Regions from separate parts of the Cetobacterium sp. genome, predicted to be linked through region 2. Evidence: riboswitches for the same ligand, from Rfam matches in the RefSeq annotation. Region 2 holds a riboswitch; each other region holds the start of a gene.
The links. A riboswitch is a leader RNA that binds a small molecule or an ion and turns the genes downstream of it on or off. The one in region 2 is predicted to bind cobalamin.
Positions count from the first base shown of each region.

Region 1: it holds a riboswitch for cobalamin, as region 2 does, so the genes downstream of both, ACWI69_RS04470 (TonB-dependent receptor) here and ACWI69_RS00890 (sirohydrochlorin cobaltochelatase) in region 2, are expected to answer to the same signal.
Region 3: it holds a riboswitch for cobalamin, as region 2 does, so the genes downstream of both, ACWI69_RS01085 (cobyric acid synthase) here and ACWI69_RS00890 (sirohydrochlorin cobaltochelatase) in region 2, are expected to answer to the same signal.

Region 1 covers NZ_CDRRQU010000012.1:32,984-43,117, forward strand. The annotation lists gene ACWI69_RS04460 (hypothetical protein) at 1-269, opposite strand, end outside; gene ACWI69_RS04465 (ABC transporter substrate-binding protein) at 266-1,120, opposite strand; gene ACWI69_RS04470 (TonB-dependent receptor) at 1,179-3,056, opposite strand; cobalamin riboswitch at 3,083-3,250, opposite strand; gene ACWI69_RS04475 (methylated-DNA--[protein]-cysteine S-methyltransferase) at 3,369-3,845, shown strand; gene putP (sodium/proline symporter PutP) at 3,838-5,286, opposite strand; gene ACWI69_RS04485 (rhodanese-like domain-containing protein) at 5,608-5,901, opposite strand; gene ACWI69_RS04490 (flavodoxin) at 5,911-6,414, opposite strand; gene ACWI69_RS04495 (tRNA threonylcarbamoyladenosine dehydratase) at 6,417-7,142, opposite strand; gene htpG (molecular chaperone HtpG) at 7,312-9,129, shown strand; gene ACWI69_RS04505 (fructose-1,6-bisphosphatase) at 9,162-10,134, opposite strand, start outside.
Region 2 covers NZ_CDRRQU010000002.1:72,293-82,426, forward strand. The annotation lists gene ACWI69_RS00880 (hypothetical protein) at 1-368, shown strand, start outside; gene ACWI69_RS00885 (N-ATPase subunit AtpR) at 452-709, shown strand; cobalamin riboswitch at 784-958, shown strand; gene ACWI69_RS00890 (sirohydrochlorin cobaltochelatase) at 1,016-1,933, shown strand; gene ACWI69_RS00895 (hypothetical protein) at 2,189-2,425, shown strand; gene ACWI69_RS00900 (phosphatase PAP2 family protein) at 2,628-3,182, opposite strand; gene ACWI69_RS00905 (metal-sensing transcriptional repressor) at 3,404-3,667, shown strand; gene ACWI69_RS00910 (heavy metal translocating P-type ATPase) at 3,681-5,918, shown strand; gene ACWI69_RS00915 (heavy-metal-associated domain-containing protein) at 5,935-6,144, shown strand; gene ACWI69_RS00920 (alpha/beta hydrolase) at 6,315-7,175, shown strand; gene ACWI69_RS00925 (hypothetical protein) at 7,204-7,527, shown strand; gene ACWI69_RS00930 (YfcC family protein) at 7,587-9,062, opposite strand; gene murI (glutamate racemase) at 9,347-9,853, opposite strand; gene ACWI69_RS00940 (DUF3870 domain-containing protein) at 10,132-10,134, shown strand, end outside.
Region 3 covers NZ_CDRRQU010000003.1:12,232-22,365, reverse strand. The annotation lists gene ACWI69_RS01130 (YczE/YyaS/YitT family protein) at 1-649, shown strand, start outside; gene ACWI69_RS01125 (alpha/beta fold hydrolase) at 666-1,499, opposite strand; gene ACWI69_RS01120 (calcium/sodium antiporter) at 1,561-2,481, opposite strand; gene ACWI69_RS01115 (MATE family efflux transporter) at 2,495-3,850, opposite strand; gene ACWI69_RS01110 (flavin reductase family protein) at 3,921-4,598, opposite strand; gene ACWI69_RS01105 (DUF6693 family protein) at 4,761-4,922, shown strand; gene ACWI69_RS01100 (YMGG-like glycine zipper-containing protein) at 5,008-5,367, shown strand; gene ACWI69_RS01095 (diol dehydratase small subunit) at 5,395-5,628, shown strand; gene ACWI69_RS01090 (hypothetical protein) at 5,691-7,229, opposite strand; cobalamin riboswitch at 7,425-7,602, shown strand; gene ACWI69_RS01085 (cobyric acid synthase) at 7,729-9,213, shown strand; gene cbiB (adenosylcobinamide-phosphate synthase CbiB) at 9,213-10,134, shown strand, end outside.

The sequences.
Region 1 (10,134 bases), on a different contig from region 2:
TTTTTTAAAGAACGATAATAGTTTAATACCCCCTCATCATTATAAAAATCTTCTCTAACTTTCTCTCTCTCCTCTTTCCAAAACTCTAACCAAGTAGGGTAATATAGCAAATGTACTCCTTTTATAGGATACTTTTCATAGCTTTCTAAGGGCACATGATCTCCTATTATCGTCTCTATCCCAGTCACTCCCTCTTTTTCTAACGCTTCATATATCTTGAAAAATTTCTTTTCCTCTCCATTTTTTGGAACAAAACTAAAACCTATCATTGTGAAAGCACTTCCTTTATCTGTCTTAAAGATTTTAAAACTCTTGGTGATGGTCTGTTGATACCCTCATCTATAACATATATTCTCCCATTTTTTACAGCATCTATCTCCTGCCATTCAGCTCTATTTTTTATCTCTTCAACAATCTCCTTTCTATCCTCTCCAATAAGTATAACTTCAGGATTTTTTTCAATAACAGATTCCAAAGTTGGTGAAATCCATCCCTCTTGATCTCCAAATATATTATGTCCACCAGCATTTTCAATGACATCATTTAAAAATGTTTTATTTCCAGTTGTGTATATTGGATTATTTAAAATTTCAAAATATACCCGTTTTTTTGATATTTTATTCTGTATTACTAATTTCTCCAACTCTTTTACATATCTATTTTTTAAAATATCACTTTTTTCATTTTCATTTAAAAGGCTTCCTATCTCATCTATCGAATTTTTGACCTCCTCCAAAGATTTTGGTGTTTTCATCACGTAGATAGGAATTCCTATTTCATCAAATACCTCTAGACTCTCTTTCCCTTTAGACAAACTATGTTGAGAGGTTATAACCAAATCTGGCATTAAATCAATTATTCTCTCTTCGTTCAATCTATCTGTGTTCAAAACTCCTTTTCCCTCTAACTCTTTAGATATTTTCTCAGAATATATATCTACTCCCAACAAAATATTAACTAATCCCATATCCACTATTATCTCCGTGTTGGATGGAACTGTCGAAATTACTCTCTCCACTTTTTTAGAAATTTCAACCTCTCTTCCAATGCCATCTACAAATATCTTTGAATATCCCACTGAAAATACGACTATACTTAATACAAATATTTTTCTTAACATTGTCCACCTCTTTTATAAAAAATGCTCTTTCCATATCTTGAAAAGAGCATTTTCTTAATTAAAAACTGTATTTAAAACCTATGTAATAATTTCTTTCTGGTGCTGGGTAATAGTTACGAATTTTACTGTAACTACTGTATCCTACATAATCATAGTATTTTTCATTAAAGAGATTATTAATTCCTGCATTTATAACTAATCCATCTTGAAAATTATACATAAAAGTCAATCCACTTAATAAGTAACTGTCAATCTTTTCTCTTTCGTTAGCTTCATCATTGCTATCATAAGCTTTTCCGTAATATTCCCAAGAGTTATTTACACTCAATTTCTCATTAAATCTATAGTTAAAATTTAAAACCCCTTTAATATTTGGAATACCTGGAATATCTTTCCCCTCTTTAAACTCCGTTTTCATATAAGTTATTGATTCTGAAACTGTCAATTTATCGAAATAGTGCTCTAAAGAGAATTCAACTCCTTTTCTTTTACTTGTTCCATCTAAATTCCTATTTTTATTAAACTCATCATTTTTATTTGCTCCATAAAAAATTTCATTTTCTGTTTCTATATAAAACACTGAAGTTGAAATATACGTATTTCCTAAGAAATCTTTCATTCCAATTTCATAAGTTTCTGTCTTTTGAGGATTAAATTCTCCGTCCCAAAAATTTAGCTCGTCAGTATTTGGCGCCCTAAATCCTTTTGTATAACTTATATATGTAGAACCTGAGTCTGAATATAGATAACTTCCTGTAAGCTCTATCGCATCTTCTTTGAATTTCTTTGTTGTAAGTGTATCTCTTTTATATTCAATATCTTGTTTTCTATATCCTTGAGTAAATCTGAACTTATCAATCGTATAACTATTTACTACAAACCCACCTAGAGAGTTCTTTTCAGATTTTCCATTTCCATAAGCAAAATCTTTCGTCTCTCCCTCATAAATATCTCCACCAAATACAACATAGCTATCATCTAAATATGAGTATTTAAGTTGTGGTTTTAAATATTTAACCTCTGTCTTATAGTTACTTCCATTTGAAGAGTAATTTTCATGAGCATACCTTCCTAATAATTTGAACTCTAAATCAGAATTTATGTTATATAGATAATCTCCTACAAAATTATTTTTCTCTGTTTTTCCATCAATTCTCCACGCATTTGGGTTGGAGTGTGTTCTATCCTCATTAACTTCATCCTTGTTTAACGCTCCCGGCGCTTTAAAATCATTCTTTGAGTAGTTATATTTAACTTTTAACTCCCCTTCATCAAGTTTATATCTGCTTCTAAACCCAAAGCTTTCCAAATTATCTTTAGAATAGTCTCTATATCCATCTTTTTCTCTTCTCAAATAATCTACTTCTACTAAAAATCTTTCTCCTATTTTAGTACCGTATGTAACTTGCTGTTTTTTTAATCCATACGATCCTATCTCACTATTCAAACTTCCATAGTTTTTCCTATCTTCTGGTGCTTTTGTTATAATATTGATTGTTCCACCAACCGCTCCATCTCCATATAAAACCGATCCTCCAGAAGGTATCACCTCAATCCTTTCAATACTATTAACTGGTATATTACTTGTTTGATATCCAGATAAATCTATTGAATTAATTGGTGCTCCATCAACCAGTACTATAACATTTGATTTTGCTGTTGCCCCCTGACCTCTTACATCAAAAGCAGCGTCTGTCCCACCCATCTCTTTTACAATGACACTTGATACCAATTTTAAAGCTTCTGCTACTGTTTTAGCTCCTCTTTGTGTTATCTCTTCGCCTGTTAATACAGTTACATTTCTAGGTATACTTGCCACCGTTGTTTCCGTATTCTCACTTGTTATAACACTCTCATCTAGCTTTATAACCTTTTCTTGTCCCATTGTTAAAGTAGATGCAAGAAGTAAACCAATAATATAAAATCTTTTTTCCATTTAATTTAATCCTCCCAAATCTGTCACTCGCAGTTTATTTTATGGCAGGTATCCTGACTCAACTTCCTCCTCCAATAGCCCTTCCCAGTTTCCCAGTGGTTCATCTATTTTTGTCCGTTTTACAGTGGCGTGACCGTTTAAGCTTCTCACTTAATTCCCTTTTAATTTATAAAACCATAACGCCTTATTATACTATAAATACTTTATTTTTAAAAGTTTTAAACAATAAATGAACAATATATATTTTAAATTAACCTTGATTTATTTATATTTTTTTAGTACAATTTTAATAAAGTTTTTGAGGAGAGTTGTATGAAAAATATTATTCCAGGTTTTTTCTATATTTTTGACACTCCATTTGGTTTACTTAAAATCGAAGAATTAAATCATGAAATTATTAAGATTGAGCTCAATAATCCTACTTCAAATAGAACTTTTAAACTTACGAGCTCTTTAGCTCAAGCTTCTAAGGAGATTTTGGAATTTCTAAATGGACGTCGTAAAGAATTTACTTTTAAAATAAATCCCATTGGAACAGAGTTTCAAAAAAATGTTTGGAAAGCTTTACTCGATATTCCATACGGTGAAGTTAAAACATACAAAGATATTGCTATCGCTATCGGTAATCCTAAGGCGTGCAGAGCGGTAGGTTTAGCAAACAATAAAAATCCTATTCCCATAGTTATTCCTTGCCATAGAGTTATTGGCTCCAATGGCAAATTGACTGGATATGCCTATGGCTTATCTCTAAAGTCTCATCTACTAAATTTAGAAAAGGGTGCTAAGTAACTTTGCACCCTACACTAACTATACTTTTAAAAATCACTTTTTCTACTATATAAACTGTGATTAAGTTACTAAAAAATCCTGGTAATAGTTCATACATATAACTGTCTAACCCCAAAACTTTCCACATTAAAAATACAAACATTCCAACCAAAATTCCTGCCAGAACACTTTTATTATTCACATTTTTAAAATAAAGTACCGATATTATTGCTGGTCCAAATATTGTTCCAAACCCTCCCCAAGCATAAGCGACCAATGATAATACTTTAGCATTTTGATTTAGCGCAAATAGTAGTGCCAACAAGGCTATCACTACTACACACAGCCTTCCAACCCACATAATTTCTTTATCAGAAACATCTTTTTTCATATATCTATAAAAGTCTTCTGTTAAGGTAGTTGATGAAACTAACAGCTGGGAATCTATTGTTGACATAATTGCAGATAGAATTGCAGCTAATAAAACTCCCGCTACCCAAGGATTAAATAGCTCTTTTATCATATAAATAAATATTTTTTCTGCATCCCCTCCCAATTCTGTAACATTTCTAAAAAGAGAAATTCCCAAAAGTCCAATCGCTATTGCCCCAACTAAAGAAATAATTACCCATATCATGGCTATTCGTCTAGATTTTTTTAACTCTTTTACATTCTTTATACTCATAAATCTGACTAAAATATGAGGCTGTCCAAAGTACCCTAGTCCCCATGCCAATGAAGATAATATTCCTAAAATTCCTATACTTTCTCCATTCTGTTTAAATATATCCAATGAAATTCCTTTTAACTCAATTCCTTGTTTAATTGTTTCCATGTCTCCAATTTTATAATAAGCAGCCAAAGGAACCGCTATTATAGCTATAAACATCAAAGCACCTTGAAAAAAATCTGTCCAACACGAAGCCAGATATCCCCCCATAAATGTATACATAACTATTGTCACTGTACCCACTACAACGGCAACTTTATAATCGATTCCAAGTATCGATTCAAATAGTTTTCCTGCTGCGACCAACCCAGAAGATGAATAAATTGTGAAGAAAAACAGTGTTCCTAAAGCTAAAACTTTCCTTATTGTTCCTTTGTCATCTTTTAATTTTTTTTCTAAAAAAGTTGGTAAAGTCATTGTATTTTCTATTTCAGTTTCGACTCTAAGTTTTGGAGCTATAAACTTCCAATTCAAATATGTTCCCACCGTTAAACCTACTACAACCCAAATTTGTCCAAATCCCGAAAGATATACTGCCCCTGGTAATCCCATTAATAACCATCCACTCATATCACTAGCTTGTGCCGATAGTGCAGTTACCCAACTGCCAACTCCTCTACCACCTATCAAATACTCCTCAGAACTGGAAGTCTTTCCATAAAAATAAATTCCTACTCCTATTAAAAATAACAAATATGTTCCAAATGTAATAAATGTTTCTATTCCTATCATTTTATACTCCTCCCAAATTTTTAATAAAAATAAAAAAGAGTCACCTAAGCACAATTTTGTACCTAAGTGACCCTTATTAAAAGAATCCTATAAAAATAATCTTCTATTGAAAGTTATTTCCCCTTAGATACAGATCCAAAATCGTAACACAAAATGGACCTGTATCTAAACATAAACTAATGCTTAAAACACAAATCCCTATCTAGGGGGGATGGGTTGTCTATTCACATTATTTGAAATAACTTGATTTTTTTTCATCAGAACTCTCCTTTAATTTTTTATTTTCATTATAGTAACATATGAAAATAAATTTGTCAAATTTTATTTCCAAGTCAATATTCCATCTCGAGAATTAAAAACTTTTGTAAATCCCTCTTCCAGAAGAATTAAAGCTGCAGCTTTTGATCGAACTCCACTTCTACAAAAAGTTATATAAGTTTTCTCCTTATCTAACTCTATAATTCTTTCCTCTAACTCATGAAGTGGTATGTTTAAACTATCTTCTACCGATTCTTCCCAGTACTCATCCTCTGTTCTAACATCCAAAAGTACCGTTTTTTCCTCTTTTAATAGAGTCTTCACCTCTTCTTGATTCAATGTCTTATATTTTCTCATAATTTTTTCCTAATTGAATAGAGGTTTAATCTCTTCTATCCAAGCTTTTATTCTATCAGGTGTTTCGTTATCTTGATTACTTTCATCTAAAGCAAGACCTACGAACTTGTTGTCTATAACTGATTCAGTTTCTTCATAGCTATATCCTTCAGTTGAAGTAAATCCAACAACTTTTGCCCCTTTATCTATAACTGCATCATACAGTTTTCTCATCGCCCCTGCATATGATTCACCAAATGCAAATTGATTTCCCACACCTACTATTCCTACTATCTTATTAGTAAAATCTAAACTTTTTAACTTGTCGTATACATTTTCCCAATCTTTTTGTAACTCTCCAACTCCATAAGTTGGTGAAACTAAAATTAGATTTTCAAGATTCTCCATCTCATCAATCCCATTTGCTACATCAAAGACTTCGTACTCCTCTCCTCTTAAATAAAACTCTATCTCATCAACTATTCCAGCTGTTATTCCTGACGTTGTTCCATAAAAAATTCCTATTTTTTTCATAATCAATTTCCTCCTAAATTTTTTAAGCCTGTTATATCCTTTACTACCTCACTTGCTATTATTAAACCTGCTACGGATGGTACAAAAGATATGCTTCCTACATTACACTGTTTCTCTCTATTATTTTCTAAATTACTAGGTTTCATAGGTAACTCTTTTGAAAAAACTACCTTTACCTTTTGAATTCGTCTCTTTTTTAATTCCGATCTCATGACCTTTGCTAAAGGGCAGACAGATGTCTTTGATATATCAGCCACTTCTAACATTGTTGGATTTATTTTATTTCCAGTTCCCATTGACGAAATAATTGGAATTTTTAACTCCTTTGCTATAGTTATTAAATCTAGTTTCGCTGTGATAATATCTATTGCGTCAACAATATAACTATATTTTTTGTCACCTGAAAAAAATATATCTCTTTTATCTTTAAAGAATTTTTCTTTATAAGCAGTTATCTTAATATTTGGATTTATAGATAAAGCTCTTTCTTTTATTAGTTCAACTTTATCTCTCCCTACACTATTCTGAGTAGCAATTATTTGTCTATTGAGATTTGTTATATCAACTGTATCAAAGTCAACAACCGTTAACTCTCCAACACCTGCTCTAACTAAGGCTTCCACTACGAATCCTCCCACTCCTCCCACTCCAAATACAACTACATGAGAGTTATTTAACTTATTTAGATTTTCTACACCTATTAACAGCTCTGTTCTTTGAAAAATCATCTATATACCAACCTTTTTTATTCTTTACTAATTACATAAAGATTATATACTAAATGAATATAAAATACAAGTTTTTCTTTATAAACTCTTGACATTTTTTCTCAATTTATGTTATATATATTTTATTAGCCACAATATATGTGGAGTGCTATTTTTAAGGGAGGATACAATGAAAAAAGAAACAAAAGTATTTCAAGCTGAAACTAAAGAACTTTTAAATCTTATGGTACACTCTATTTACACTCATAAGGAGATTTTTTTAAGAGAACTTATCTCAAACGCTAGTGATGCCACTGATAAATTAAAATTTAAAGCTCTTACAGATACTCACATTTTAGATTCTTCTGAAGAACTTTGCATAACTATTGTTCCTAATGAGGAGTTAAAAACTCTAACTATCACTGATCATGGAATAGGTATGACTTTTGAAGAAGTTGTAGAAAATATTGGAACTATTGCTAAATCTGGATCAAAAGCTTTTTTGAATTCATTGGAAGAAGCTAAAAAAAATAATGACTTAAATATAATCGGACAATTTGGAGTTGGATTTTATTCTGCATTTATGGTCGCTGATAAAATTGTATTAGAAACTAAATCACCATACTCTGATAAAGGAGTTAGATGGACATCTACTGGTGAAGGAAGTTATGAAATTGAAGAGATTGATAGAACAGAAAGAGGAACTTCTATCACTTTATATCTAAAAGATGAGGAAGATGATAAAGAATTCCTAAATGAATATAAAATAAAAGGGCTTGTTAAAAAATATTCTGACTATGTTAAATATCCAATAATGTTAAACAATGAAAGAATTAACTCAACTAAACCTATTTGGAAAACTCCAAAAGATGAATTAAAAGATGAGGATTATAACGAGTTTTATAAATCTACTTATCATGACTGGCAGGACCCTCTTTTTCATTTTAACTTTAATGTTCAAGGAAATTTAGAATACAATGCTATTCTATTTATACCACAAGTCCCACCTTATGATCTTTATACAAGAGAGTATAAAAGAGGACTTCAACTATATACTAAAAATGTTTTTATAATGGATAAATGTGAAGAATTAATCCCACAATATTTTAACTTTATAAAAGGATTAGTTGATACAGATGATTTATCTCTTAATATATCAAGAGAAATTTTACAAAAAACTCATCAACTAAAAGCTATCTCTAAAAACTTAGAGAAAAAAATTATAAGTGAATTTGAAAAATTGCTATCTACTGATAGAGATAAATACATTAAATTCTGGGAAGTTTTTGGAAAACACATTAAATTTGGTGTTCACGAAAACTTTGGATTGAACAAAGATAAATTAGAAAATCTTCTTCTTTTCAAAAGCTCTAAAAATTTAGAATACACCTCTTTAAAAGAGTATGTAGAAAGAATGAAAGAGGATCAAAAGGATATCTACTATGCAGTTGGAGAGAATATAGATATACTTCAAAGAATGCCAAAAGTTTTAAACGTTCTTAATAAAGGATTTGAAGTTTTATATCTTACAGAAGGAGCGGATGAATTTGCTTTAAAAGCTATGAATTCATTCCAAGAAAAACCGTTTAAATCAGTCAACGAAGTTACTTTTGAAACTGAAAAAGAGAAGGAGGAGCTAAAAAAACTTGCTGAAATAAATAAATCCCTTCTTGCTAAAATAAAAGAAACTTTAAAAGATAAAGTTACTGAAATAAAATTAAATCCTGAACTTGGGGATAGTTCTGTTTCCCTTTCATCTAAAGGTGAAGTTTCTTTAGAAATGGAAAAACTTCTGTCACAAATCCCAGGTAATGAAGGAGTTAAAGCTGAGAAAGTTTTAGAAATAAATCCAAACCATCCTCTATTTAATAAACTTCAAAATGCTTCCGAAGCTGAGTTAAAAGATTTATCGGATATTCTTTACAGCCAAGGACTGTTGGTGGAGGGATTCACTCTTGAAAACCCATTAGATTTTGTTACAAAATTAAATAACATTTTAAGTAAGTAAAATAGGGAAGAGGCTAATCCTCTTCCCTATTTTTATACACTTTTTATTATTCCCATTTTATAGCAGTGCAACAATTTCTTTAACTCTTTTACTTGGCTCTCTAGCTCTTTTCCCACGTCTGTATCTCTTACTTTCAATCTCTCTTTCTTACTATCTACAATCTCTGTTGTGGATTGAAAATCTAAACATTTTTCTACAGACTCCCCAATATTTTCAAAAGGCTTATGACAAACTAAACGCTTCCCATGTGAGTTGAATATCAATGTATAACCTGCTATCCCCGTTGTAGATTGATATGCTTTTGAAAAACCTCCATCTATAAGTATTAATTTCCCCTGTGCTCTTATTGGAGTTTCTCCTTTTCTGACCTTTACTGGAACATGACCATTTATTATATGGGAATATTCATCCAATATTCCAAACTCTTTCAATATTCTATCCGCAACCTCTTTATTTTCAAAAAATTCATAGTAATAATCGTAATTCTCTTTGTGACTATCTTTATCCAAGAAAAAATATCTTTCAAAAGTTCTCATTCTATCTTTTCCAAAAAGTGGTGAATCTTTTCCACACCAGAGATACCATATGAAATCTTTACCTTGAATACTATTTTCATCATAATATCCCTCTCTACAAAGTTGATCACATCTTTCCAGTAATCTCTTTCCAGCATATTTTTTTCCAAAAATATCCACCTCTCTAAAGCCACCTCTTTCATCTAATGGTATACATCCGTGAAACAGAAGATTCGAATTTCTTTTTAAATATATACTTCCCTTTTCCAATAAAAATTTTATATGTTCTTGAAGTTTTTCACTATTTTTAAAACTTCTTATCAATCCATCCACCACTTCTTTTTCTCTTTCGTTTAGAGCATAAAGGTTATTTCTATTCAAAGTTAAATGTGAATCGTCTAACCTATGTAGTAAAAGCCTATCCTCCATATTAAAAGTTGGATTTCTTTTTATCACTTCACCTTCCAACTTGAATTGAATAATTGAAATA
Region 2 (10,134 bases):
ATGGAAAAATATTAAATATTTTAGAAAAAAATCCAGAGCTTAATCTGTTCGGTCTTTTAACGGAATTAAATAAAGGAAAAACATTTTATGAAAAAAATAAAGTTAGAAATAGAAGAGATCGACTTACAAATTTAGAAATTTTAATTAAAAACGCTAATACAATTATAGACAATCTTTTAGAAGGAGATGAAGAAAGTCTGAAAAAAGTTGAAAGAAGTTTGGATAGGTCAGATATCTATAGAGATAGGATGGCTATAAATATACTTTTGACAGAATTTCCTTCACCAGCTCTTCAGGAGGTTTACTACACAATAAAAAATGACCAATGTAAGAAGTTTTTATTAGAAGTCATAGAAGAAATAAAATAGAGCAAGGAAAAAGATTTTTTGATGGTAAATAATAATAAAATCATAGTAATTAATATATGAAGTTGTAAGAGGAGGGTAACATTATGATTATAGCATTTATAGGTGGAATTCTTTTGGGATTTTTATTTTTCTATAGTTTGAATTGCGAAATTAATAAAAGCAAGAAGTTTAAAAATCCGTCACTGTTTATTTTTATAACTTCAATAGTAAGAATTTTAATTCTTTTGGGAGGATTTTATTATTTATCTCAAAATAGTGGTTATAGATTTTTCGCAGCTTTGGTTGGAGTAATTTTATCAAGAGTTTATATTGTTTATTTCTATAAAAATGATAAATATTGATATCAATATAATATATAAAAAAAGTAAAAAGTATTCTTTTTTTATAGAATGGTTGAAAAAAATACACGTTAGTGATAATATACCTTTGTAATGGTTCTAAAGATTAAAAGGGAATTAAGTGAGAAGCTTAAGCGGTCCCGCCACTGTAAAGAGGACGAAAGTATTAAAACCACTGAATATATTTATTTGGGAAGGGATACAAGTAGGATGAATCTGAGTCAGGAGACCTGCCACTACAATTTCTGCGAGGACGGAGAAGAGGTTACTCTTCTTCCAAATTAAAATTATATTTGGGAGGATATTTCTATGAAAAAATTATTATTATCACTATTTTGTTTGTCTACTGCATTGACACTAGCACATGGGGAGGAAGCATTTGAAGATGCGGACTTTTATACAGGAGGAAAAAGTGCAGTGATTATGACGCACTTTGGAACAACGCATTCGGATACTAGAGCTAAAACTATTGATGCAATCAACCAAAAAGCTATAAAAGCCTTTGACGGAAAAGCGGATGTATTCGAAGCATACACATCTAGAATTGTAACTAAAAGAGTTGCGGCTAATGAAGGAATAAAAAAATATAATCCAAGCGAGGTTTTAGCATCTTTAAAAAAACAAGGGTATAAGAATGTAATTATACAGCCAACAAATGTAATTGATGGTGTAGAAATGGATTCAATAAGAAAAGAGGCTCAACTTTATGCAAAAGATTTCAATAATTTAAGAGTTGGGGATGCACTGTTAAGTGATCCTCATCACTATGAAGATACGATTAATGCTATATTGAAAACAGTAGGAACTTTAAATAAAAAAGAAGCAGTTGTTTTGGTAGGGCATGGAACATATAATTCAGCGACATCTGCTTATGCAATGTTTGATTACATGGCTAAAGATATGGAAAAACCAGTTTACGTCGGTACAATTGAAGGGTATCCAACCTTTGAAAATGTAGTGAAACAACTTAAAAGAGATAATAAAAAAGAGATTATTTTAATGCCAATGATGTTTGTTGCAGGAGATCATGCTAAAAATGATATTGCAGGAGAATGGAAGGAAAATTTAGAAAAAGCAGGATTTAAAGTTAAGGTTAAGCTTGTTCCTCTTGGAGAAATTTCTGAAATTCAGGATATGTTTGTTGGAAATGCAAAGTTTCTTGAAAAACATAAAGGTATAGATATTATAGATAAAAAAGCGGAATATGCAAAAAATAAGGAGTTATAAAATATCTGAATATTGTAAAAAATAGGAGAACTGTAAAGTAATTAGATTTAGTTTACGTAATATATAAATTTCAAAAATAATAAAACTGTACTTTTTTACAAATATACGATATAATGATATGAAATAGTATTTTTTGTCAAAGTATATAGTTTAAAAATATAAAGTCTTTAAATGATTTATCATACAGCCTTGTAATTGGAACAAGGCTGTTTTATTTTTATTTGACTATTTTATAAAATTTAAATCGGAGGTTTTATGAATTACGTAAAGAAGCAAGAACTAAAGAGACAGTATAAAGTTGAAATTTTTAAGGGGATACAAGTTATTAATAATGAAAATTATGACTTTATAGATTCAAGACAATTTTTTCCTACGCCAGAGGATGCGAGTGAGTATATTGAAAAATTAAAGCTAAAGTTAGAGAATGATTGGGTTATCAGATATTTTAAAAGAAGTGAAGAAAATTGGGATTTATTGGAAGTTATTGTCTAGTTATTTCTTTTAGAACTGTGAACTACCTCCATAGAAGTTTCAAAAATAAAAAAAGTAGTAGAAAAATCAAAAGATTTTTCTACTACTTTTTTTATCGTATAAATACGGAAAAAGCTTGGAAAAGAGTGAAACATTTTATTTTGTTCTTTTTTGCCAAAAAAACTTTAGAATTCTATAGGAAACTATGAAAGCAAAAGTTTTGTTATATTTTTAGATATTTTTGATACCTATTTGCTAAAAAAATTCCAATTCCTAAGCTTGCAAAAACATCACTTGTCCAATGAAAAGATAGATAAATTCTTGAAAGTGCAACCAATATTGGTAAAATGATCCAGAACATTTTTAAAACTTTTTTTTTACTTGTAAATGCTAGAAAAAAATATCCACATGAAGCTACCATTGTATGACCTGAAGGAAAGGACATATATCCATCTGAAAATGGGATTTTTTTTTGAAAAACTCCTTTAATTGAATAGAATCCAAAATTATTCCATTCTTGATAAGGGCGACTTCTCATAATAATAAATTTTAAAGAAGTGGCTATAAGCACACCATAAAATACTATAATAATCATTCTTAAAATTAGATTTTCTAAAGCTGAATCTCGTTTATATTTTGCATATATAAAAATTGGGAAAATTCCAAAAGCTATATAATCTTGTTTCATTATTTTTAACTTTATTTTAAGAAGATTATTTTTTTTAATGAGAATATACCCAATTAAATAAAATAATAAAATATCACCTATCTCAGCCAAGTTTTACCTCCACAATGCTTTTAAATAATTTATTACGATTTATATATAATTTTCCTTTATAAGTTTATAGATTAATTAAGAAAGAAATGTTGTATTTTCAACGAATATAGATTTAAAATAGATATTAAAATAAAAAATATCCCAACCCCTATAGGGGGGGTTGACATAAAAAAAAAAAGATGATATCATTCATTTGTAAAATAGAATTTGAGGTGAAAATTATGAAAACGGAGAAAGAAAAAGCCGTACTGATGTTAAAAACTTGCCGGGGTCAGATTGATGCGACATTAAAAATGATTGATGAAGGCAGATATTGTATGGATGTAGTGAATCAAATTTTAGCGGCAGAGGCACTATTAAGAAAAGCTAATAAATTAATTTTAAAGCAGCATATGGAAAAGTGTGTTAAAACAGCTTTTGATAAAGTTGATGTTGATGAAAAAATAGCTGAAGTTATAGATGTTTTAAATAAAGTTATGAAATAGGAGACTGATAGTTATGAAGGAAAATACATTTAAAATAGAAGGGATGACTTGTTCTTCTTGTGCGGGTCATGTTGAAAAAGCAACAAGAAAATTAGAGGGAGTAATTGAGGCTAATGTTAATTTGGCAACTGAAAAGTTAGTTGTAAAGTTTGATGAAAAGAAACTTTCTGCGAAAGATATTATTTCAACAGTTGAAAATGCGGGTTATAAAGCTACAGCTCAAGAGAAAGTAGATACAGAGAAAAGTGAAAATTTAAGAGAGAAAGAGATAAAAGAACTTTGGAATAGATTTATTATTTCTTTAATTTTTACAGGACCACTTTTAATAATATCTATGGGTCATATGGTGGGATACTCTTTGCCAAGTTTTATCTCTCTTGAAGATAGCCCAAGAACTTTTGCATTAGTACAATTGCTACTAACGACACCTGTTATGTTAGTGGGTTATAAGTTTTTTAAAGTTGGAGTGAGAACACTTTTAAAAGGTAGTCCTAACATGGATTCTTTAATAGCAATTGGAACTTCAGCAGCCTACGCTTATGGTATATTTGCTGTTATAAAAATATTTCAAGGATACCCAAGATATGCTCACGATTTATATTTTGAATCGGCAGCAACAATTCTTTTATTGATAACGCTGGGAAAATATTTAGAGTCTGTAAGCAAGGGAAAAACATCCGAAGCTATAAAGAAACTTATGGGATTAGCACCTAAAACTGCAAGAGTTGAAGTTGATGGCAAAGAAAAAGTCATTCCTTTAGAAGATGTGAAAGCTGGAGATATTGTTATAGTAAAACCAGGCGATAAAATCCCAGTTGATGGAATAGTAATAGAGGGAAGTACAGCAATTGATGAATCAATGCTCACAGGCGAAAGTATTCCGGTGGAAAAAACAATTGATTCTGAAGTTATAGGAGCCAGTATAAATAAAAATGGAACTATAAAATATAGAGCAACTAAAGTTGGAAAAGATACAGCTTTGGCTCAAATTATAAAGCTTGTTGAAGATGCTCAAGGATCAAAGGCACCTATAGCAAAGTTAGCAGATATAATTTCTGGTTATTTTGTACCTGTTGTAATAGGTTTAGCTATTGTATCTGGGCTAGGTTGGTATTTTGTGACAAAAGATGTAGAGTTTGCATTGACTATATTTATTTCGGTTTTAGTTATAGCGTGTCCTTGTGCATTAGGATTAGCAACGCCAACAGCAATTATGATAGGAACAGGAAAAGGAGCTGAATATGGAGTCTTAATAAAAAGTGGTGAGGCATTAGAATCTGCTCATAAAGTTCAGACAGTTATATTTGATAAAACTGGAACAATAACAGAAGGAAAACCTAAAGTTACAGATATTTTGGTTGAAGGAATGATAACTGAAGAGGAACTATTGACAATTGCAGCGAGTGCTGAAAAGGGATCGGAACATCCATTGGGAGAAGCTATTGTTAAAGAAGCTGAAGATAGGAAGATTGAATTAAAAAAATTAGATAAATTTGTAGCTATTCCCGGACATGGAATTGAAGTTATAATAGATGGAAAAGATATATTCTTAGGAAACAAAAAATTGATGGACAGAAATAGTATTAACTTGCTTGACTTAGAAGAAAAATCAAATGTATTAGCAACAGAGGGTAAAACTCCCATGTTTATCTCAATAAATAATAAAATTGCAGGTATTATAGCCGTTGCAGATACAGTAAAAGAAAACTCTAAAAAAGCTATAGAGATTTTACATAAAATGGGAGTTGAAGTCGCTATGATAACTGGTGATAATAAAAAAACTGCTCAAGCTATAGCTACTCAGGTTGGTATCGATAGAGTATTTGCAGAAGTTTTGCCAAAAGATAAGGCAGCAGAAGTGAAAAGGTTACAGGAAGAGGGAAGGAAAGTTGCTATGGTTGGGGATGGTATAAATGATGCTCCAGCTCTTGCTCAATCAGATGTTGGAATAGCAATAGGTTCTGGAACGGATGTGGCTATTGAATCAGCCGATATAGTTTTAATGAAAAGCGATTTGATGGATGTACCAACAGCAATTAAATTAAGTAGAGAAACTATAAAAAATATAAAACAGAATTTATTTTGGGCTTTTGGCTATAATGTCTTGGGAATTCCAGTAGCAATGGGAGTACTGTTTTTATTTGGTGGACCGTTATTAAGCCCAATGATAGCAGGAGGAGCTATGAGTATAAGTTCAGTTTCTGTTATCACAAACGCATTGAGATTAAAAGGGTTTAAACCTAATAAATAAAAAAGGAGTTGTTTTTATGAAGAGAAGAGTTTTAATAAATGGAATGAGTTGTATGAACTGTGTTAGACATGTAAAGGAGGCCTTGGAGGAGATTCCTGGAATGGGAGAAGTTGAAGTTGATTTAGCAACTAAGTCTGCTATCATAACTGGTGATGTGGCTGAGAGTTTAATAATAAAAGTGTTAGCTAATCACGATTATGAGGTTATAGAGTTTCAAAAAATATAAATATTGAAAACATTAAGACGATTTATCTCACTATTTAACAGATGTGAGATGAATCGTTTTTTTTCTTGACATTTATTTTAAAAGGATGCTAAAATCAAAAAAATAAAATACATATGTTATTTATAAGTGATTGAAATAAATAATAGCTAAAAAATTGGAAGGAGACATCTATGGAAGTAAAACAGTTTGAAATCTATTCTGATAAAAATGTTTTGAAAGGAAAACATTATGGAGCCAATGTGGCAACCAAAAAAGATAAAATTATTTTGATGTGTCATGGGTTTGCAGGGACCCAAGATTTATTTTTGCCGAAATATGCAGAGAAATTTTCTTTAGCAGGATTTGATGTCATTACTTTTGATTATAACGGGTTTGGAGAAAGTGAAGGAGAGATAGAGATAGTTCCTGAAAATCAGATGAGGGATATATCAAATGTTGCTCTATATTTAAGAAAAAATGAAGAGTTCCGTGATAAGCGATTATATTTGTGGGGGACTTCATTGGGTGGTTTATATGTGCTAAAATTAGCTTCGATTTTGGAGAATATTTCAGGAGTATATGCTCAAATTACATTTTCCAACGGACTTAGAAACAATACTTCTTTATTAAATTTTGAGGAGAAGGAAAAATACTTAAACCAACTTGAAAATATTAAATATAAGGAAGTTGTAGAAAACAAAAAATTATTGCTTCCATTAAAAAAATTGTTATCTGATTCACAAAGTAAAATATTCTTAGAGAAATATAAAGAAGAATTTTTTACACTTTTGAGTACAAGATTATCACTATCAACTGTTAGAGATATAAATCAACTATCAATAGATTTGCATTTAGAAAAAATACAGGTGCCTGTGTTACTTTTAAAAGCTAATAATGATATAGTTAATTTACCTCAAGAAATGGATTTTATATATAAATCATTAAAGTGTGATAAAAAGTTATTAGAGTATGATTGTGGACACTATGATGTTTATGAAGATGAAGTTTTTCTTCTTTCTATAACTGAGCAAATAAAATGGTTCAGTAAGTAGTGAAGAAGTAAGTTGAAGGAGAGTGGTTATGAATAAAAAAATAGTTATTTTATTGAGTACAATTACACTATTTACGGCGTGTAGCAGTTTAAAAAGCAGAGAATACGTTGGAACGTATACATATGGACATGAAGTTGAGATTTTTACTGATGAAAAAACAGGGCAAGAATATTGGATAAATGGAAAAAGCAATGAATTGAATCAATATATGAGTAAATTAGTTCAAGAGGGAATGCCCTATCCAAAGGTAAAAATAAAAATTCGAGGAATTGATAAAGGAAAAGCTAAGAATGAATTAGCTGAAAAAGATGATAGAGTTTTAGAGATCTTAAAATATGAAATTTTGAATTAGGTTTAGGTAAAAAATAAGTTGGCATCAAGATTTTCTTCTTGGTACCAACTATTTTTAAATTAATATCCTATAAAGTATGCGATAACTATAGCAGTAGCTCCGATACTTACCCAGATTCCCATAAGAGGAGCCATCCATTTCACCCATTTCTCATATGAGATTTGTGAAATTGCAAGATAACTCATAAGACCACCTGCAGTTGGATTAATATAATTTGTAAATCCATCTCCATATTGAAAAGCTAAAACAACAGTTTGTCTAGAAACACCAATCATATCTCCTAAAGGAGCCATGATAGGCATAGTCGTCGCTGCTTGTCCACTTCCTGATGGAATGAATAAATTTGTTATAATTTGAACGCAATACATAAGTAAAGCTGAGACAACTCCAGGTAAAGATGAAATTTTGCTAGAAAGATAGAATAAAATAGTATCTATAATCTGTCCATCCTCTAATACGACTAAAATTCCACGAGCTAATCCTACAGCCAGAGCTCCAAAGACTACTCCTCTTGCTCCATCTAAAAAGTTATTAGCAGAATCACTAGGAGAGATTCCAGCTACAAAGCTGGATGCAATTCCCATGAACATAAATATACTGATTAATTGTTCTGTCCCCCAGCCATGTTTTAAAACTCCATATGTTAAAGTTATAAATCCGATTAACATAACTAGAAGAACTCCTTTTTGTCTAAGAGTTAAATCTGGCATGTCTTGTGTATCATTGGAGACATTAGACATAGATTTTTGTTTAACTTCTAAATCAAAAACGACGCTACTAAAAGGATTTTCTTTCACTTTTTTAGCATATCTCATAATATAAATAACTGTTGCAATATATAGAACTATATAGACAGCCACTCTAAATCCCATTCCAGAGTAGATTGGTAGTCCTGCAATCGAATGAGCAACTCCAACTGTAAATGAGTTAATAAATCCACCAACGAAACCAACTCCAGCTCCTAAAGCTACCATAGCCATTCCAACCATAGCATCAAATCCAAGTGCTCTAGCTAAAAGGACTCCAAGCGGAACAAAGGCTATTGCTTCTGTATTCATACCTATTGCCACTCCACCAATTGAAAATACAAATAAAACAACTGGGATTAAAAGCATTCCCTTATTTCTAAAAAGATAAGCTACTTTTGCTATTCCAGAATCGATAGCTCCTGTTTTTTGAATCATATTAAAAAAGCCACATACCAAAAATGTGAAGAAAACAATTCCAGAAGTTGATTGTAGACCTCTTATTAATACAGTAAATAAATTATGCTCACTAAAAGAGAAGAACTTAACTGGAGTATTAGAAACAAATGTAAAAGTTTCTGGAGATATAATCATTCTACCAGAATTTATATCTTTAATTCTTCCATAAACACCAGCAGGAATTATATAAGTTCCTATAAAAGAGAGGATTATCATCCCAGCTATGATAACATAGGTATGAGGAATTTTAAATTTTTCTATTTTAAATTCTTTTTCTTTTATGCCAACCCCACCGTTATTTTTTAAACCTAAATTTGATTCATTATTCATAAAACACACCCCTTTTAAATTTTATATACATCTACCATCTTTTGATTTAATAACTGCTCCCCAACAGTTATAAAATTATTTAAATCACCGGTCACGTAATAACTTATTTTATTATAATTTTTTAAATTTGCAACATTTTTTATTTTTTTTAATTGCTCTCCTACTAATTTAGCAGTTTCTTTAGCTGGATTAACTATATTACAATGAGTTATAGTTTTAATTTTTTCCTCTAAAAATGGGTAATGTGTACATCCTAAAATTAGAGTGTCGATATCTTTTGGAAGTTATTCTATATAACTTTTTAAGATGTTATGAGATTCTTCGTCATCTTTCCATCCTTTTTCTATCATAGGACAAAGTAGTTCACAGCCTTGTTGATACACTTCATAATTTTCATTTAAATTTATAATCGCATTTTTATAAGCATTTGTTTTAGCTGTCAATGGGGTAGAAAGTACCCCTATTTTTCTATTTTTACTTTCCCTAAGGGCCATTTTGGCACCAGGATTTATAACTCCTATAATTGGAAGAGTTGGAAATTTTTCCTTTAAATAATCCAGTGACGCTACCGTTGCAGTATTACAAGCTATAACAATAAGATCTACATTTTTTGTTATTAAAAATTTACTAATTTTATAGCAAAGTTCTTGAATCTCTTCAATTGTTTTAGTCCCATATGGTGAGTTAAAGCTATCCCCATAATAGATAAAATCTACAAAATCAAGTTCTTTTAATAGCTCCTTTAAAACTGTTAACCCACCTACACCTGAATCAAAAACCCCTACTTTCATTTTTTGCCCCCTCAATAGTATATAAAAAATGTATAAAAAAAAGTCTAAAATTATTCTCAAATAGTTTTTAAAAACTATTTTTAAAGATAATTTTAGACCTCATTTACTTTCAAATCATAAATAAGTGTATTTTTTTATTCATTTATTTAATTAATAAATGTTATACCTTAACTTTTTAGGAATGTCAAATTTTTGTTTTTACTTTTCTATTTGACTTTTGATATTTATTGGGGTATATATTATTTGTGGGGATTATTTTATGCTAGGGGAGGGAGTTGATG
Region 3 (10,134 bases), on a different contig from region 2:
GCAGGAAATATTGAGATACTTAAAATTAGTATTGGGGTTATTATTATGTGCATTGGGAGTTGTAACTATTTTAAACTCTAATTTAGGACTATCTCCGTGGGACGTTTTAAATCAAGGATTGAATAGAAGTATTGGAATAACGTTGGGAGAGGCAAATCTTCTAGTCGGTGCTGTTGTTGTTCTACTCAGTATGTTTTTAAAACAGCCAATTGGAAGCGGGACAGTAATAAATTTTTTATTGGTGGGGATATTTATTGATATGTATATCTATTTAGATGTAGTGCCTAAGGGAGATATGTTACTAAAAAAAATCTTTATTTTAGCAGTGGGTATACTAATATTTAGTTATGGTTGTTATGTGTATATTTCAACTGGACTTGGATGTGGTCCAAGAGATGGACTGATGGTAGTTTTAACTAAAAAATCGAGTCATCCACTGTGGAAAATAAAAACTTGTATAGAGATTGTTGTATTAGGAATTGGATATGTTTTAGGAGGTACAATAGGAGTTGGGACTGTAGTTTCATCTCTTTGTGTAGGACCATTGATTCAATATTTTTTTAAGCTTAACAGTCAAGACATAAAAAAATTAGAACATAGAAGCTTGATATCAGAATTTAAGTTTTTAAAAGGAAAAGTATTAAAATAAAGTAAAGAAGGAAGATTTAATCTCTTCCTTCTTTTTGTATCCAGAGTAGAATATCTTCATACACCTGAGATTTATTTAGCTCATTTAGAATTTCATGTCTACAATTTTTATAGAGTTTTAAGGATAAAAGTTTGAATCCTAAATTTAAGTAAAAATTATAAAGAGATTTTACTCCTATGCCGTAAAGACCAATTGGATCATCTTCTCCAGAGATAATTAAAATCGGTGTTTCTCTATCTATGAAGTTGAAACTTGGCTTATTGTAAAGTTTGGATAAAAAATCTAAAAAATTATAATAAAACTTAGACGTATAGCTAAAACCACAGTGAGGGTTATTCAAAAATTCCTTGACAACTTCAGGGTTTCTACTTAACCAAGATGAACTATTTTTACCTTTTTCTTTTACTCTAGAATTAGTACCTAAAAAAATAATATTATTAAAAATTTTTTTTGGATTATTAGTAAAGAAAGAGATTGATTTAAAGAGAATCTTTCCAATAAAAGTCATAAATTTTCTTTCATAACAGCTTCCCATAAAGATGTAACTAAACTTTTCTTTAGAATATACTTTCATATGTTTTTGGGCTATGAAAGATCCCATACTATGTCCTAAAATACAGATGGGTAGATTAGGAAACTGTTCTTTTAATTTTTTGCTTATATTGACTTGATCAAAAACTAGAATGTCAAAAGAACCACTAAAAGCTCCTAAAGTTCCATTTTTTAGAGCATCTTCACCATGTCCTCTATGGTCGGATAGAACAACAATATATCTATTTCTATTCAAAAAATCTGCAAAGTCCATATATCTTTTAGAGTATTCACTCATACCATGTATTATTTGAACAATTCCGATAGCAGATTCACAATTGTTATAGATTATTTCGATTTGAATCGCCTCCTTTTTTCTCCTATCTGAAAAGAGAATATAAATAAGTCGAATAGATTGTTAAAAATAGAAGACCATGGATTCTATTTAATCTATAATTTCTTAAAACAAATGCCAAAAGAAGAACGGATGCAACCATATTTAGAATTAAATCTATAAACGCACTGTTTGGAACATTTATAGGGGTGATAACAGCTGATATCCCCAAGATGAAGAATGTATTAAAGATATTAGAACCGACAACGTTTCCGATAGCAATATCAGTATTTTTCTTAAGGGCAGCAACTACGGAGGTCGCCAATTCTGGTAAAGATGTTCCTAAAGAAACAACTGTAATAGAGATTACTCTTTCGGAAATTCCAAAGTTTCTAGCAAGATTGACGGCGGAATCAACAATGAATTTTCCTCCAAAAACTAGAAGAATAAATCCAAGGATTGTTACGCCGATAGCGATAGGTAGAGAGTAATTTTTTACTTCTAGCTCGCTTTCTTCTCTGTTTATAACAGTTAGATAGGTGTTATACATAAGAAATAATATGAAAAAACCTAGTAGGATAACTCCATCAAGTTTACTTAAAATTCCATTTTTAGATAAAAGATACGTTAAAACTGAAGCAAAAACTGCTATTGGTATTTCAAATTTGACAGTATTTCTAGAAACAGTCAGTGGATAGATAATAGCTGTAATTCCTAAAATAACAAGGATATTTATGACATTACTTCCAATAACATTTCCTAAAGTAATAGCAGATTTCCCATTTAGGGCTGAAATAACGTTTACGACAAGCTCTGGTGCAGAAGTTCCAAAAGCTACAATTGTAAGTCCAATAACAATATTCGGAATGTTGAATCTTTTAGCTATGACAGAAGCACCATCAACAAGATAATTCGCTCCCAAAACTAGAAAGATAACTCCAATAAGTAAAATAATTAAAGATAACATAATTCCTCCTGAGTTAAACTAAGCTTCTAATCCATTTATATGACATAACACGTGGATAAGTTATTGCACATTTGACAAGCTCTTCTAAACAGATTATGAAGTATAAAGTCGTTATAGATAGTTCAGGGATGAAATGAATAGCTGTGAAAGCCATAGGAATTCCTATAATCCAAATTCCAATCATCTCAGTTGTGATCGCATAAACAACGTCTCCACCACCTCTTAAAGTACCTATTACCTGTATAATAGCATAAAATCTTGCAGGAATAAAGAGTGCCATTATTTTTAAAACGGCAATTACATTTTTAGCAGTTTCGGGAGTTATTTTAAATATTCCTGCAAAAATAGGTGAAATAAGGTAGAAGATGATACCGATAACTACTCCCAAGAAAACTCCAAATTGAGAGATTTTTATAGAAAGAAAGTGAGCTTCCTCTCTTAAACCAGCACCAATTTTATTTCCAATGATTATAGCTGAAGCAGCTCCAATACCAATACCAAATATATTAAACATATTATTGACAGTAATTGCAATTTGCATGGTTGCAGTAGCATTAACACCGAGCTTAGCATAAGCAATGGAATAGGTTGAAATTCCTAAAATCCACATGATGTCATTAAAAATAACTGGAGAGGCGATTCTAAAGAACTCATTTAATTTTTTTATAGATAGTTCTTTTAAACTATGAAATTTTGTGGCAATAACATTGTTGTAGTTATAAATCATAAATAAAATAAAACTAAGCTCCATAGCTCTAGAAATAGTTGTTCCTAAAGCAGCACCAGCTACTCCCATTTTAGGAGCTCTCAATTTACCAAATATAAAAATATAATTTAAAAGACCATTAAAAGCAATTCCAACAATACTTCCATACATAGGTAATTTAGTTTGTGCTGTACTTCGTAAGGCCATTGAATAAGCTAGAGTTATAGATGATAGAATATAGCTTACAGCAACAATTCTTAAGTAACTAATCCCTAAGGAAGTAACAACTGGGTCATTTAAAAAAATATGGATTATATTTGCCGGAAAAATAAATGCTACTGCAGCAAATAGAATAGAGACTCCAAGGGAGATTATAAGAGATAAATCCAAAAATTCATGGATTTTTTTTACATCTTTTTTACCCCAAAGTTGGGACATAAAAATAGAAGCTCCCATTCCGATACCAGCTACCGAGTAGAAAAAAATCATATAAAACTGGTTGGATAAGCCAACTGCAGCAATTTCGCTTTCTCCAAGTTTTCCAACCATAATGTTATCAAGAAGATTTAATGATGCTGTGATTAAACTTTGTAAAATGATGGGAATGGCTAGAGCCATTAACATTTTAATAAAACTTTTTTCGAATTTAAACTTTTGAAACATACGACACTCCTTTTGTAAATTAAAGAGCAGATGGGTTATAAGCTGCCCATCTGCTCTTTTATATTGTATTTTATTTTTTCTTTTTAATTTTTCCCTTAATTTTTTTTCTAGGTTTTTTCTTGTTTTTTTCATCTTTGTATTCTGTATAAGACTTTATATGTTTATATTTTTCTATTAACAGGGGATTTTTAGCAACAGAGAAACCAAACTGACCGATAGGTTTTTTAGACATTGGAAAATACTCACCATGACAGTAGTTAATTAAATTTGCCCATTCAAAATGAATCTTACCCTTTTCATCAATAATATTTTTATTGATATGAGAACCAACCACTTCAGCTAAAAATAAATCGTGAGTTCCAAGAGGTATAATTTGTTTAACCTTACATTCAATGTTTATAGGAAACTCCTCTAAATATGGTGAATTAACATATTCTCCGGGCTTAGCTGTCAATCCAAGATGTTTGATTTTATCGACCTCTCTTCCAGAGATAACTCCACAGTAATCAGTTTCTCTCACTTGGAAAGTGTTAGGTAGGTTGACTGTGAATTCCATTGTTTCTTTGATGTATTCGTACGATAATCTCTCAGGTCTAATAGAGATAGAAAGCATGGGAGGATTAGTACAAATAGTACCAGTCCATGCAACAGTAAATGCATTATTTACTCCATCTTTATTTCTAGATGTTATAATTACAGCAGGAACAGGATTTAAAACTACACTTCCTTTAAATAGTTCTTTTGTCATTATGATAGCTCCTTACTTCTCTTTTATTTTATCTCTTTATTATACAATATTAATTATTTAATGTCTATAATATCATACGGATATTTAGAAAAATCTTGTAAATTTAAAAGAAAAAATATATTATTATAGAATAAGATAATAAATAAAAAGAGGTGAAGAAAAATGGCAAGAAGATTAAGATGTGATGTAGGATTTGCAGATAGTTTGTTATTTTTACTGGGATGGACAATTTTAGTCATAATAACTTTTGGCTTAGCCTCTCCATTCTTTTTATTCTCCCTTATAAAGTTTATGATAAATAGAACTGTCATTGTGGAAGAATAGCAATGAATATGAAAGCTATTAAATAGGGACTTAAATAATTAAAAAATATTAAAAACATCAAAGAACTATTAGGAGAGGAGTTTATATGAAAAAATATTTAATATTATCAGTTTTATCAGTAATGATTTTATCAGGTTGCTCAAATGTTGGATCGAATACAATTGGATCAACAACAGTTGGAGCAGGTGCAGGAGCACTTTTAGGGCAAGCAATAGGTGGAGATACAGGAGCTACTCTTTTAGGGGCAGGAATAGGAGCAGCAGCTGGAGCTTTAGTTGGTTCAGTTCAGGATCAAACACAAGCTATAAAAGATACTAACCAACAACCATATTACAATAATCAGCCGCAATACAACCAGCCACAATATAATCAACCATACTATAACAATCAGCCACAGTATAATCAACCACAATACAATAAACCTTACTATAGTCAGCCTTATTAAGAAGAACTCCAGTTGAAGGGGATAGAAATGAATTCAAAAACTACAAGTAGAAAATTGTCGGGTAATATCGTATTACAAAGTGTTTTGGATGAAAAAATATTGGAAGTTTATAGTGCTCTAAGAGCTAATAGACTATCCAAAGAGGAACTCTTAGCTATGGCTGACGAACTTGAAAACGAATACGGTGCGATAGTGAACGCTAACTTTGTTAGAAGAGCTGTAGTGTTTTATGAGATGAAAGGAAAGCTCAGAAAGGACTAGGAGTAAAAAAGGTTTTAATGAAAAAATGTAGCCCTGTTAGGAGCTACATTTTTTTATAAATTTTATTTCTTAGTTGATATACAAAACGAGTCATACTCCTTTGTCAGTAACTCTTTTACTTTTTCTTTCATGCTAGATAATTTTTCATCTGGTATTGAAGGAGAAATTATTTTAATAGCTTTAACGTATCTATCTAAAATTTCATCTATTTTTTTATCAACATTTGCCTTATTACTTTCCAAATTTTCAGGAGTCATAGTGGATAAGAAGCTTGTTAAAGCCTTATATGAAGTGTCAGTTGTTGACTTTATTAAAGTTTTTGTAGACTCAATTTTATCAGCAGTTATATTTGAACTAATATTTTTCATATCTTGTTCAACTTGGTCTAAAGATTTTTCAATCATATTTAAAACAGAAACATAGGCTTGATTATCTCGATTATTCGCAGTAGTTTCCACTTTAGCAACAGATTCCTTCAAGTAGCTTAAAATTTTAGCTTCTTTAGCTGTAAGAGTCGCATTTCCAGAAGTTATTTTATCAAGTAATGATTGAGCAGAATCTAAATCAGTTTTAAGAATATTTATAAATCCAAGTTCCAAATCTTTAAAATGTTGTGGTGGAACTTTATTCTTAATCTCATCTATAATATCTTCAATATCTTTAACAATAGTAGCTAATAAATCACTCAATTGATTTTCAATTTCGACAATTTTGCTAGAATCTATATCTTTTAATATTTGCGGTACGATAAAGTTTATATTGTCTAGTTGTAATTTGGTGATAGTGCTAATATCTTTTAAATTTTCTGAATTACTTTTTTTAGTAATACCTTTTAAAACAAATATATGCTCTTTGATAAACTGAATAATTCTATCGTTGATCAATGATAAATCTTCTGAGGGAATAACTCCTGCTAAGTTTGTAAAAATTTTAGTAACTTTATCAGATGTATCCATACCCAAAGTTTTTAATTTTTTTTGGATTTCCAAATAGGAATCTTCTCCTAAATCATTTTTTAGTGGCTCAATCAAGGAATTAAAAGCAGTTATATTGTTTTGATAGAAACTCAGAACTTCGGCTTCTATAGTTTTTTCCTCACTTTCAAAAGTGCTGTAGCTTTTTTCACACTCCTCAATAAAGTTTGTTAAACTTTTTTTGAAGAAGTGTTTCAATTCGAATGACACTATTGGGTGAAAACGATACTTACTTTCCAACAGTGTTGTTTCAAGGTGAATATTACATTTATTATCACCTATTGCAGTAAGGTGTAAATTAGTTTCTATTTTGAATTTATCGCCTTCTGTAAGTATAAAATCTAATCCTTTATTAGCTTGAGGTTTTTTTAGATATAGTTTATGTGTCGTATTCCCAAATGTTATGTCTAAAAGAAATGCTTCGTCATCTACAGTAGCATTAACTTTTGTATTTAAGATATCTTTTACCTTGAGATCTTCGTAAGATTTGCTTGAATTTTTTGCTCCAACTAGCCATTTTTTAAAATTTTTAGGATTTAAAGCGAAAAGTTCTGCAAACAACGGAGGTACATTGATAATCCTATCCTCTACGATAAGAGGTTGTTTACTTGTTTTAACATCGTTCATACTTAACCACTCCCTTATAAAAAATTAATATGTTACATTTAATCTACAAATAAAAATTAAAGTTTCTTTTTTATTATTAAAATTTATTTCTATAGATTTATTTATATAAAATATTAAGCGATTATAGTTTAGTTTTTAAACATAAACCGTTAAAAAAGATTGACTTGTACATAATCATTATGTATAATTATGATAAATATGTATATTGTTTATGGTTCAATAATTTGATTAAAAGGAAAGTTGAGTGAAAATCTCGCACGGTCCCGCCACTGTAAGGAGGACGAAATTAGACTAAGCCACTGTAGTTTTTATGGGAAGGCCTAAGAGTAGGATGAATCTGAGTCAGGATATCTGCCATGAATATAAAAGAAAATATAAAATCTGCGGTGAACAGATTTGTATTTAGAACTGTCAATTTCAATTCTAATTAGCAATATTCTATTCATTTTCGCAATTTTTATATTTCCGATAAACTTCATAAGTTAGGAGAAATGATATAATGAAACATAAGAACATAATGGTTGTTGGGACATCTTCAGGTGCAGGGAAGAGTATAACAGTTACAGGGTTATGTAGAGCATTTTTTAAAGATGGATATACTGTTTCACCTTTTAAATCTCAAAATATGGCATTGAATTCGTATATAACAAAAGAAGGACACGAGATGGGGCGTGCACAGGCACTTCAAGCAATGGCGTGTGAAAAAGAAGCTCATTATACTATGAATCCAATTTTATTAAAGCCTACAGGTGATAGGAGAATTCAAGTTATTGTCAATGGAAAATCTATCGGCAATATGGGAGGCCTTGAGTACGGAAATTACAAATCGATATTAAAAAAAGATATAATTGAAGCCTATAATACAATTAAGATTAAGAATCAAATATGTGTTATAGAAGGAGCTGGAAGCCCGGTAGAGTTAAATATAAAACAGGATGATATAGTGAATATGGGTTTAGCTGAAATGGTGAATGCTCCTGTTATTTTAGTTGCAGATATAGATAGAGGGGGCGTCTTTGCGTCGATATACGGAACTATATCTTTGATGGAACCAGAGGAAAAAGCTAGAGTAAAAGGTGTAATCATAAACAAGTTTAGAGGAAATGTTGATATATTAAAGCCGGGACTGGAAAAGATAGAGGAACTGACAGGGGTTCCAATTTTAGGAGTCATGCCATACTTTGAGCTAGACATAGAGGACGAGGATGGAGTAACAGAAAAGTTTAGTAGGATTAAATCAAAAAAAGGAGATATAAAAGTTTCAGTTATAAAACTTAAACATATATCTAACTTTACAGATATTGATGCTTTACTAGCAAATAAGGATGTAGATGTTAATTATGTGACGTCATTTCATGAGTTGGGAGATGAGGACTTGATAGTCATACCTGGATCTAAAAATACAATAGATGATTTAAAAGATATAAAAGAAAAAGGAATTGCACAAGAGATTATAAAAATTTCTCGAAAGGGAACTCCTATTATTGGTATATGTGGCGGATTTCAAATTTTAGGAGAAAAAGTATTGGATCCCTATGGAGTGGAGGGAGATATAAAAGAACTACCGGGATTGGGACTTTTAGATATAGAAACTACAATGGAAAAAGAAAAAGTGACGACGCAGTATACAGGATTATTAAAAGGAGAGATGGGGCTATTAAAGGGGTTGGGAAATATTGAAGTTAAGGGATATGAAATTCATCAGGGAGTAACGACTGGGAAAGAAAAATCAATAACCTCAGATAATAGATTAATAGCAACAGTAAAAGATAATATTTTTGGAACATATCTGCATGGTATTTTTGATAATAGAGAGTTTACCGATTTTATTTTAAATAATATAAGAAAGAAAAAAGGGTTGGAAAAGAGAAACAGTGCAATAACTTTTGATGAATATAGACTCCAAGAGTTGGATAAATTAGAAAGAATATTTAGAGAAAATATAGATATGAAAGCTATTTATAAGATTTTGGAGGAGAACTAATGAACTTCATTTTAAAGATTTGGATAGCGTATCTACTTGATTTAGTTTTAAGTGATCCCTATTGGTTTCCACACCCAGTTAGGTTTATTGGAAAATATATAACTTTTATTGAAAATAGAATCTACTCATTGAAAAATAAAAGAGTTTATGGCGGGTTATTAACTTTTACAGTTATACTTACAACAGGAATACTTTCATACCATATAGCTAAGGCATCCCAGTTTTTAGAAATTTTCTTTTTGTATACAACTCTAGCAACAAAGAGTTTAGGGGCAGAAGGGATTAAAGTATATAAAATTCTAAAAAGCGGAGATTTAAAAAAGGCTCAAAAAGAGCTCTCATATCTAGTTAGTAGGGATACGGGTGAAATGGATGAGATACAAGTTGTGAGAAGTACAATGGAAACAATAGCTGAAAATAGTGTTGATGGGGTGATAGCTCCTATGTTTTATGCGTTTTTAGGAAGTTTAATGACAATTGGAGGAATTTCATTGGCATTGCCATTGGCAATGGGATATAAGGCAGTGAATACCCTCGATTCAATGGTTGGATATAAAAATGATAGATATATAGACTTTGGGATGGTTTCAGCAAAGGTGGATGATTTTTTTAATTTTATTCCAGCAAGATTATCTGGTTTGTTAATAATTCCAATTGCGACTTTTATATTGGGAATGGGGATAAAAAGACCGTTAAAGGTGTTTTTTAGAGACAGAAAAAATCATTCGAGTCCAAACTCTGGTCATTCGGAAGCAGTTTTTGCAGGAGCCATAGGAGTTCAATTTGGTGGTAAAACAAAATATTTTGGAAAATATTTTGAAAAGCCTACAATAGGAGATAAATTAAAAGAGTTTCAATGTGACGATATTAAAAAATGTTATAGAATAATGTTTATGACATCTTTTGTAGGTATGATTCTAT